DNA from 2 places in the Roseburia sp. AF22-2LB genome. Region 2 is predicted to be linked to the other one. Evidence: a T-box and tRNA genes for the amino acid it is inferred to sense, from the RefSeq annotation. Region 2 holds a T-box; the other holds one or more tRNA genes.
The links. A T-box is a leader RNA that pairs with one kind of tRNA and senses whether it is charged. The one in region 2 lies ahead of DWX96_RS02880 (proline--tRNA ligase), so its partner is inferred to be a tRNA-Pro.

Region 1 (5,113 bases), on a different contig from region 2:
TCCCCGGCAAGATGGGAGAAGCAGTCGTTGATTTCCTTTAAGTGATCCAAGTCACCAAAAAGAAGATAAGCTTTTTTGCCGGAATTGGATTCAATTGCATGGGATGCCCGTTCCATAAATCCACGGCGGTTCAAAAGCTGGCTTAAATCGTCATATTCAGAGATATAACTTAAGATGCTGTTCTGCTCCTGAATGACTTTCATGGAATCCTGCAATTCTTTCTGAATCTGGCGTTCGCTGGCATTTAACTGGATAAAATGCAGGAGTGCACCAATCTGGAGGCTGCAAATCTGCATAAAGGAAATATCTTTCTGTTCCACTTCGCAAAGCAGCAGACCGAACTGTTCATCTCCGGAAAAGAGGATAAATGATGTATAGCAGTGGCTGTGTTCCTTTGGAAGAAAACTGGAAAATCCATTGGCAGTCGTTACTTTTGGACGTTTGCCCGGTTCATGGTAGACTGATTTTTCATCATGGTAATATGCTGCCAGATAGATTTCGTCCGGATACTCTGCAAGCTCATTTTCCTGATGAATGACCGGTTTGTCAAAGAAGAAAAAGAAGGAACTTTTGACATTCATCAGATGCAGCCGCTCCATGATATGTGTAATCGTTTCTTTGAAATTGGCACCGGAGTTAATCAAATCTCTTGTAAAGGAAGGTACAAACCAGGCTTTCCGGTTAGAATCCATGATTTCTTTTTCTAGCTGGAAGACATCCGCAGAATGAACGTATTGCTGGGTAAAGGATAAAATGCCGGAAAGCTGTGTCTGCAGCAGTTCTTCCTCCGAGAAGTTAATCAGTGTACGGAGTAATGAAGTAAGTTGCTCTAGGAGCATTTCTCCGGAAATATGGGGATATGCAGTAAGCTTTCTCAGATAACGAATCAGAGGCTCGTTGGAGAAGTCAGTTCCCTTCCGGATAAAGATTTCTTCATATATATTTTCAAAATATGCATGTAGAACTTCGGTATAGTAATTACGATCTTTTTCGTATGAAATGGAAGAGAATAATTCCTCAGCCATAGCATCGACCTGCTGGTGTATAAAATCGTGCAGCTGCTCCATGCTGATATGACGCAGTGTGGTAAAGCGGGTGTGCAGCTGGCAGCCGCAGGAGCTTCTCTGGTGAAAAATGGCTGACATCCGGCAGGATTGTGGCTTCTTTCCCTGACAGAGCATAAGCGCATTCTGTAATGCCTGGTAGCTGAACTGGAAGCTGCTGTGGGAAACACTGGTCAGTGGTGGCTCCATGGTTTTTGCGTGGTCAATGTCGTCAAAACCGGTAATGGCAATGTCATGTCCCACCAAAAGGTCTCTTGCAGCACAGACGCGGTATCCTGCCTTTGCCATATTATCATTTGCAAAAGCAATTGCCTCTAATTCCGGGTTGTGGTCTAGAATATATTCCACCTGCTCGGTGACAAGCTCTGAGTAGTTGCCATAGACGACCATATCATTCGTGACCGGAAGCTGATGTTCCGCCATAACATCGCGGTAGGCTTTCAGCCGTTCATTGGAGTCTTTGTTGTTAGCTGGTCCTGCTACAAAAGCAATCTTACGATAGCCATGGACATTCACAAGATGTTCGATACATTGCCGCATGCCGTTGTAGTTGTCAGCAATCAGGTATGGAATGTCAGAATCGTCCGGTGTGTCCTCTAACATCAGAAATGGAATATCTTTATAATGGGAAAGAAAGTCTGCCTTTACCTGGTTGCTTTTAAAAATAGAAAGAGAACCATAGGTAATAATGAGTGCATCTGGTTTGGTAAAATGCACATAATCATAAATCGTATCAAACTGATAATTATAGTCCCCGTCAAAACTGCAGGATAAAATATCTTTACAATATTGTGGCATCTGAGGTCCCATCAGAAAAATAATATTGATATCTTCTTCTCTGGCACAGGTATAGAAGCCTCGAAGTAAGTCTTCTGAGTAGCTGGACTGGGTGTCACCTAACATAATTGCAATTGTTGGTCTCTGGTTGTTCTCCATAATGTGCCTTTCTCTGGTAAAAAAAGTTGCTTCGGCATTGTAAAAGCCGTTCTTATGATTGACTTAAGTATAACATAAAACGATTAAGTAGAAAAGAAAATAAAAATATTACTGGACAAAAAATGTGATATATGCTAATATAGTTGAGCGTGTGAAAGAACTGAATAACGATGCGTGGCTCAGCTTGGTAGAGCGCTGCGTTCGGGACGCAGAGGTCGCAGGTTCAAATCCTGTCGCATCGACGAAAAAAACGAGTACACTGTTAGGTGTGCTCGTTTTTTATATGAAGATTTCTACCCAAACATTGTCTGGAATCATCCTGTCATGTTATAATGAGCGTAAGCAAGTCAACATATAAGCGTGATTGGCGAGCTGCAATTGTTTATCAGGAGTTGATTTTCACTTGATAAATGAAATGGTTGGAAAATAATACAATAAAGGAGAAGACACAATATGAGTATGGAACCGGATTTTCTTACTTTGACAATCGGAAAACAGAAAAATATTGCATTGATTGCCCATGATGGAAAGAAAGCAGAACTGATCCAGTGGTGCAAAGACAATGCAGAAATTTTAAAGAAGCATTTCCTTTGTGGAACCGGAACAACGGCAAAAATGATTACAGACCAGACGGGACTGCCGGTAAAAGGCTATAACAGCGGTCCGCTGGGCGGAGACCAGCAGATTGGTGCTAAGATAGTAGAGGGAAAAGTAGACTTCGTGATTTTCTTTTCAGATCCGCTTACTGCAGCACCTCATGACCCGGATGTAAAAGCGCTGCTTCGTATTGCACAGGTATATGACATCCCGATTGCAAATAATAAGGCAACTGCAGATTTTATGATTCATTCCGAGTTGATGGATGAAGAATATAATCACAATGTGATTAATTTTAATAAGAATATCAGACAGCGGGCATCGACGATAAAGTAATGTCAGCTAAACTACGAGAAACACGCAAAGCGTGTTTCTCACATAAAAAGGAGAGGCGGTGTGAATACTCACACCGCCCCTTTTTCCTTTTAATTATCCTGGTATTATCCCTCAATGGAAATATATTTCTTTTCTTCCACAGCAGGTTTTACTTCTTTCTTCGGAACGGTCAGAGTCAGGATACCATTTTCAAAACCGCCTTTGATGTCATCCTGAGTAACGCCATCTCCGACATAGAAACTACGCTGGTAAGAGCCATAGTAACGTTCTTTACGGATATATTTGCCATCTTTGTCTTTTTCGTCCTTGTTGTCCTGGTGTTTGGCATTGACGATGAGGTATCCGTCTTTCAGCTCAGCCTGGATATCTTCTTTCTTAAAACCTGGAAGTTCAAATTCCAGTTCATATCTGTCGTCAAATTCCTTAACGTCAGTGTTCATGGCAGCGCGGTTGTCTGCAGCAGGAGCATTGTAAGCTCCGAATGGAAATACATCATCGAATATATCATCTACAAAGTTGTTTGAAAAAATACTTGGTACTAACATAAGTCATTCCTCCTGAAATAGTCTATTGTAATTAGTAATAATGTTTCTTGCTTCTGTGAGCTTCTCTGGCTTCCTCAACAGCCTCATGGTCGGCTACATTAATTTTAGCTTTTACTTTCTTCTTTTTTAATGGATGTTTTGGATTTTTGTCTGACATAATAACATGCTTCCTTTCTTAATCTGAATCAGATACTATATAAAGTTCTGTTATCCTTCAATGGCGATGTACTTGTGGTCTTCCACAGCAGGTTTTGCTTCTTTCTTCGGAACGAAGAGTTTTAAAATACCATGTTTAAATTCGCCTTTGATATCCTCTTCGGTAATGCCATCACCCACATAAAAGCTTCGGCTGCAGGCTCCGGAATAACGTTCCTTACGGATATATCTGCCGGATTTCTTATCCTCATTTTTTTCATCCAGGCCTTTGGCAGCGCTGATGGTCAGGTAACCGTTCTCTAAGGAAGCACTTACTTCGTCTTTCTTAAATCCAGGTAAATCGATTACCAGTTCATAACCATTATCTTGTTCCTTGATATCTGTCTTCATCAGACGTGCGGCTCTACGACCGTAAAGTTTTTTCTCAGTTTTTTTCATATCCATGTTATCGTCCATCCATGGAAAATCCTCAAAGAAGTCATCAAATAAATTCTCTCCAAAAATACTAGGCATCAACATAAGTCATCTCTCCTTTTTTAATAAATCATTTTATGCTTGTTTACCTTGTTTCTTTGGAACCGGGATGTTTTAGGAACTCTTTTTTTGTTCCTCTCCTTTGTTCTGACTACGTTATAGCACCAATTATTAGCACTGTCAAGATGTGAGTGCTAATAAAATTGTGAAAAATTTGTGAAAAAACACAAATTGTGCAAAAACAAAGAAAAAACATGGAAATGCACTGTAAAAACAAATGAAATATAAGGAGATATAATGCAGAAATATAGGGGGAAATAAGGGGTAGCATGATAAAAAGGAAAGAATATTGCAGGAACTATGAGACTGTGTTATGATTTCTATAACTTTGCGTCATGGAAATTATGAGTTTAGGAGAAAAAACAAAATGAAGACACAGAATGAGAAAAGAAGTACATTTTCGGGGAAGATAGGGTTTGTATTATCAGCAGCAGGCGCTTCTGTGGGACTGGGAAACATATGGAGATTCCCATATCTTGCGGCAAAGTATGGGGGAGGAATCTTTCTGCTGATTTATATTATACTTGCACTGACTTTTGGATATACGATGATTATGGCGGAGACTTCTATCGGAAGAATGACGAAGAAGAGCCCGGTGGGAGCATATCATACCTTTGGAAAATCCCGCTGGCTCTCTTTCGGTGGCTGGATAAATGCGATTATTCCGGTTTTAATCGTGCCATATTATTCTGTAATTGGCGGCTGGGTAATGAAATATCTGGTGGAATATATCAGGGGAAATGGCAGTAAACTTGCATCGGATGGATATTTTTCCGATTTCATTTCCAGCGGACTTTCCACAGAAATCTGCTTTGCTTTTTTTGCAGTATTTACGTTGGGGATTATCTTTGCCGGCGTCCGGAATGGTATTGAGCGGGTATCCAGATTTATGATGCCGGTGCTGGTTGTTCTTTCTATATTAATAACGATTTATTCTGTGACAAG
Region 2 (5,113 bases):
ATATAAATCATCAGCAAAAGCCTTTACTTCTTCATTGTCCGGTCTTACTGCACAAAGGTGGACCTGCCATGGAGCAATTTCCTTTGGCCAGATTGGACCATACTCATCATGATGTGCTTCACATACAGCAGCAGCAAGTCTTCCGACACCGATTCCATAGCAGCCCATGATTGGAGTCTGTCTCTCACCATCTTTATCTACATAAGTCATCTTCATGGACTTGGTATATTTGGTTCCAAGCTGGAAGATATTTCCCACTTCAATACCTTTAGAAATACGGACGGTCTTCTTACCACATTTCGGGCAGATTCCGCCTTCGTATACCTTAGCAAAATCATGATATTCTGCGTCTTTTACATCACGCTCCATATCAAGTCCTTTGAAGTGGTATTCCTCTTCATTTGCTCCGCAGGATAAGTTATTTCTTCCTTCCAGAGACTTATCATATAAAACCACATGAGGTGCATTGATATGTAAGCCAACTGGTCCGATATAGCCTGCATTTAATCCGCATTCTTCTGTAATAACAGCAGCATGAATCTGATCACCAAGATAATTAACAAGCTTGGTCTCATTGATTTCCAGATCGCCACGGATAAATACAACCACATAGCTGTCATCTGAATTTTTCTGATAAACAACTGCTTTACAGGAGTTGTTTGTCTTATCGCCAAAGAATTCACAGATATCTTCAATAGTATGGATATTTGGTGTATGAACCTTTTCCAGTTCTGCTGATTCTGCGGCTCTTGGAATATCAGAAATATTTTCTGCAGCTTCCATATTTGCTTTGTATCCACAATCATCACAAAGTACAATGGAATCTTCTCCAATCGGAGTAAGAAGCATGAACTCATGGGAAAGGCTTCCGCCCATCATACCGGAATCAGATGCAACGGATACCACTTCCGGAATACCGGCTCTTTCAAAAATACGCTCATATGCCTTGTGTACTCTCTGATAATACTGCTCCAAATCTTCCTGGCTGGTATGGAAGGAATATGCATCCTTCATGGTAAACTCTCTTACACGGATTAATCCGGCACGAGGTCTTGCTTCATCACGGAATTTGGTCTGAATCTGATAAATCATAAAAGGATATTTGGTATAGCTCTGTGCATACTCACGAACCAACTGTACGGCTGCTTCTTCGTGGGTCATGCCAAGTACCATCCTGGCACCGTTTCTGTCTGTAAAACGAAGCAGCTCGTCTCCGATGCTTTCATATCTTCCGGATTCTTCCCAGATAGATGCAGGCATAACAACCGGGAACTGTACTTCCTGTCCGTCTACCTTGTCCATCTCTTCACGAAGAATCTGCTCAATCTTACGTGTAATTCTCTTTAATGGTAGGAATGAAGAATAGATACCATTTGCCACATATTTGATGTATCCACCTTTTACCATAAGTGCATGACTGTCAATCACACAATCTGCCGGTCTCTCTTTAAACCGGTCACCAACTAATTTTTCCAGTTTCATTTTCTTATCTCCTTTTTCTATTCTTGCAACTCATCTGCTTAAAGCAATATAAAAGCCCTAAGCTATGATTTAGCTTAGGGCGAATGTTTCATCCGTGGTACCACCTAAATTCAGGACTGCTCCTGCACTCCGGCACATCTTCTTATGCCTTCTCTCTGTAACGGGAGAACCCGACATACCTTCACTTCTGCTTGGATATGCAGCTCCAAGACTGGTTCATCATCTTCCGTCAAAAACTCTCACCTGCCGTTTTCTCTCTGAAGGCTTCCAATGATTACTATTTCTCTTCCACACTTTCTCATATATTTTACCAACGGATATTTTACTTGTCAATCCTTTTATTCCGCAATTTCGGTTGTGCTTTCCGTATCCCCGTCTTGTAGAGTATCAGCTTCTTCTGTCTCTTCCGGCTGTTCAGTCGCCGATTCCTCAGTACTCTCCGTTACTGTAAGATCCGCGATTCCTTTCTGATAAGTGGTATATACTGCACTTCCTGCCAGATAAATACTATTAGACTGATCCGTCTTTACATAATACTGGCTCAGCATGTCATTTTTATTTCCGATCAGAAGTGTTGTTGTTCCATCCCCTGTCGTCAGGGTAATGGTATTTGACGGCGTTTCAAGCCCATACTCTGATAAGTCCTCATAATCCTTGATTTCCTGCTCTGCCGTAAGCTGTGCTGCGGTGGTAACCAATGTTTCCACGGCATCCTGGTCTAATGCAATGCTTTTATCTGCCTCATAATACCATGTATCATCTTCTTTTACAAAAGACAGTGTCTCATTATTATATTGATAAGAAAATGCATTTACATCTTCTGTGTTAACATCTGTCACCATAACTTTGGATGCTTCTTCCTCTTCCTGTTTTTTCTGTTCCTGGCTCTTATTCCACTTCGTCAGGCCAACCCATGCAACAATACAGATAAGAAGCAGGATGCATAAAGCAATCAACTGTTTTTTCTGTTTCTTCATTACTTCTTTCTCCTTCTCATCCAGATTACGATACCGATTGCAAGAAGCAATAACGGAATTACTGCAATGCCGATTACAGCTGATGCAATGACAACCGAAGCCGGTACGGTCAGAGTACTGCTGTCATATTCTTTGACCGGAATCACAACTGCTGAACCGCTGTCTTCCGGAATATAGCTTGCAATGGATTTTGAAAATACGGATAAATTATTTCCGGATACCATACTGTCTGCATCATCCGTAAACATACTCATGGAAGAATATACAAGAATATCTGCGATTGTATCATCCATGGTTTTTTCCGCCTTTAATCCTACCGTAAACGGTCCTGTAATATCATCCTCCGTCTGCTCTAAGGAGCTTGTAGCATCTGTCTTACTGTACGCTGCATCCGAAGTGGTAAGTAAAGGTGTATAGGTTACATTTTCGGTATCGGTATTATAGGTAAGACCTACTGCATACGGTGTAAATACATAGCCATCCACACCGGAAGTCAGTGCACTGCTTTCTACATTTGGTAAAAGATAATATGGTGCCTGATAATAAGAACCGGTATTGCTCTCCATCACCATTCCATCTACTGCAGTAATGCCAAACTCATTTAAAACCGAATAAAAATTACTCATATCAGCATCTGTATAAGATAGCGTTACAAAAAGTTTTCCACCTTTATTGATATAATCAATTACTTTTGACGCATCATCGGATGAAAAATCAGAGGTCGGTCCATTGATAATAAGTGCCTGTGCATCTTCCGGAATGCTGTCTGCCTGCATCAGGTTGAGGCTGTTTAAAGTGACATTTGCTTTCTCAACAGCATCTTTAAAATTACCGTTCAATGCTGTCTCACCATGTCCCTGCAGTTCGTACATAACCGGCATTTCATCCGATGTGACATAGGAAATGGCACTGGTAAGCTGTCCCTCTCCATCATAACCTGTAGTCTGGCTGCTATAAGTACTGTAATCTATACTGGTCTCATAAATATTGCTGTAATTAATTACTTTGGAACGTTTACTGCTTTCTACAATCAGACTCTTTCTGGTGATAGATGTATCATCCGTATAATCCCGGTAAAAATTCGGATAAACGGAGGGGTCTTTATATTCTACCGAAATATGGGAAGATTCGCCTTCATAACGCTTTAATGTCGTTGCAAGAGTATCATCCATATTTCCTTCCGCTTCCAGAACATAAATTGTGACATCCTCATCCAGATTATGAAGAATCTCTTTTGTATCATCAGAAATGGAATACATCTTCTGTGCTGTCAAATCAATAGACGTAATGGAAGATGGCAATGCATTTACTACAAGGTTTACTGCGACTGTAACCACGATTCCGATCACAACCATGGCAGAACTGAATACGCCAAGCTTTAATTTCTTACTGCTCATACTCCAGCGACGCTTCTGTATGGACTGTACCGTCAGGAACAAAAACAGGATAATCATGGAAATATAATATACAATGCCGGATACATCAAGAATTCCCTGCATCAGCATATCCATGTGTTTTGTCAAATCATAACAGCCTAAAATCTTTGTAATCATATTTCCATTCTGTGAAATCAGATTGGTAATTCCGGTCATCAGATATCCCACAAAGAGAAATACAAAGGTTAATACTGCAGAAATTACAATACTTTCTGTCAGTGAAGATACAAAGGTTCCAATGGCAATACAAGTCATACCATATAACCAGAAGCCCAGTACTCCCACATAGCTCTTTACAAAAGCAACACTTCCATATGCTGACATAATTAACGGTGCCAGACACATAACCGCTGCACTAATGGTAAATACAGTTCCGGTGGCGAGATATTTTGCCAGAACCACTTTTTCTACTGATACCGGCGAAGTTAAAATCAGCTGGTCTGTCTTATTCTTCCGCTCCTCTGCCAGGGTACGCATCGTAAGAATCGGCACAGTAACCAGAAACAGAAACGTTACTGCTGATAAAGTACTGCTGATGTCTGTCGAACCATAATACATATTGTATACATAAAAATAAAGGCCAAACAGTGCCAGTGTTGCTGCAATAAAAAGCCATCCTGTCACCGTCTGAAAATAAGATTTTAATTCTCTTTTCCATATTGCACGCATTATTCTTCCTCCTTTGATGTAAGTTCAAGAAAGATATCTTCCAGTGATTTACCACCGTTTATCATTTCCAAAATCGGCATATCACTTTCTGCACAAATATGAAAAATCTCTTCTCTGACATCTTTATTTTTTTCTGCCGTTACAGTCACCTCAGTAACTCCATCCTCCGGCAGTTCTTTCGTTTCTACTGCAGTAATATGTTCTGCATCTGCAAAAACTTCTTTTACTTTTTCTTCTTCAGCTTTTAACTTAAGCTCTATTACCTGTCCACCGGACATCCGCTCTACCAGTTCTTCTGTTTCTTCCGATGCAACTAATTTTCCATGGGAAATAATAAATATGTAATCACATACTGCCCGGACTTCCGAAAGAATATGGGAACTTAAAATTACAGTGTGCTTCTTGCCAAGACTCTGAATCAGATCACGGATTTCAATAATCTGTTTCGGGTCTAAGCCTACTGTAGGCTCATCTAAGATAATAACTTCCGGATAACCTAAAATTGCCTGTGCCAGTCCGACTCTCTGCCGGTATCCTTTGGACAGATTT

Region 1: it has a tRNA-Pro gene. The T-box ahead of DWX96_RS02880 (proline--tRNA ligase) is inferred to sense a tRNA for this amino acid. The anticodon was not compared.

What each region holds. Positions count from the first base shown of each region.
Region 1 is NZ_QTWM01000003.1:11,081-16,193, forward strand. It holds gene DWX96_RS05445 (GGDEF domain-containing protein) at 1-2,000, opposite strand, end outside; tRNA gene DWX96_RS05450 (tRNA-Pro) at 2,169-2,242, shown strand; gene DWX96_RS05455 (methylglyoxal synthase) at 2,460-2,933, shown strand; gene DWX96_RS05460 (Hsp20/alpha crystallin family protein) at 3,038-3,478, opposite strand; gene DWX96_RS14740 (hypothetical protein) at 3,510-3,635, opposite strand; gene DWX96_RS05465 (Hsp20/alpha crystallin family protein) at 3,686-4,153, opposite strand; gene DWX96_RS05470 (sodium-dependent transporter) at 4,536-5,113, shown strand, end outside.
Region 2 is NZ_QTWM01000002.1:52,638-57,750, forward strand. It holds gene DWX96_RS02880 (proline--tRNA ligase) at 1-1,482, opposite strand, end outside; T-box leader at 1,555-1,782, opposite strand; gene DWX96_RS02885 (DUF4340 domain-containing protein) at 1,821-2,459, opposite strand; gene DWX96_RS02890 (Gldg family protein) at 2,459-4,564, opposite strand; gene DWX96_RS02895 (ABC transporter ATP-binding protein) at 4,564-5,113, opposite strand, start outside.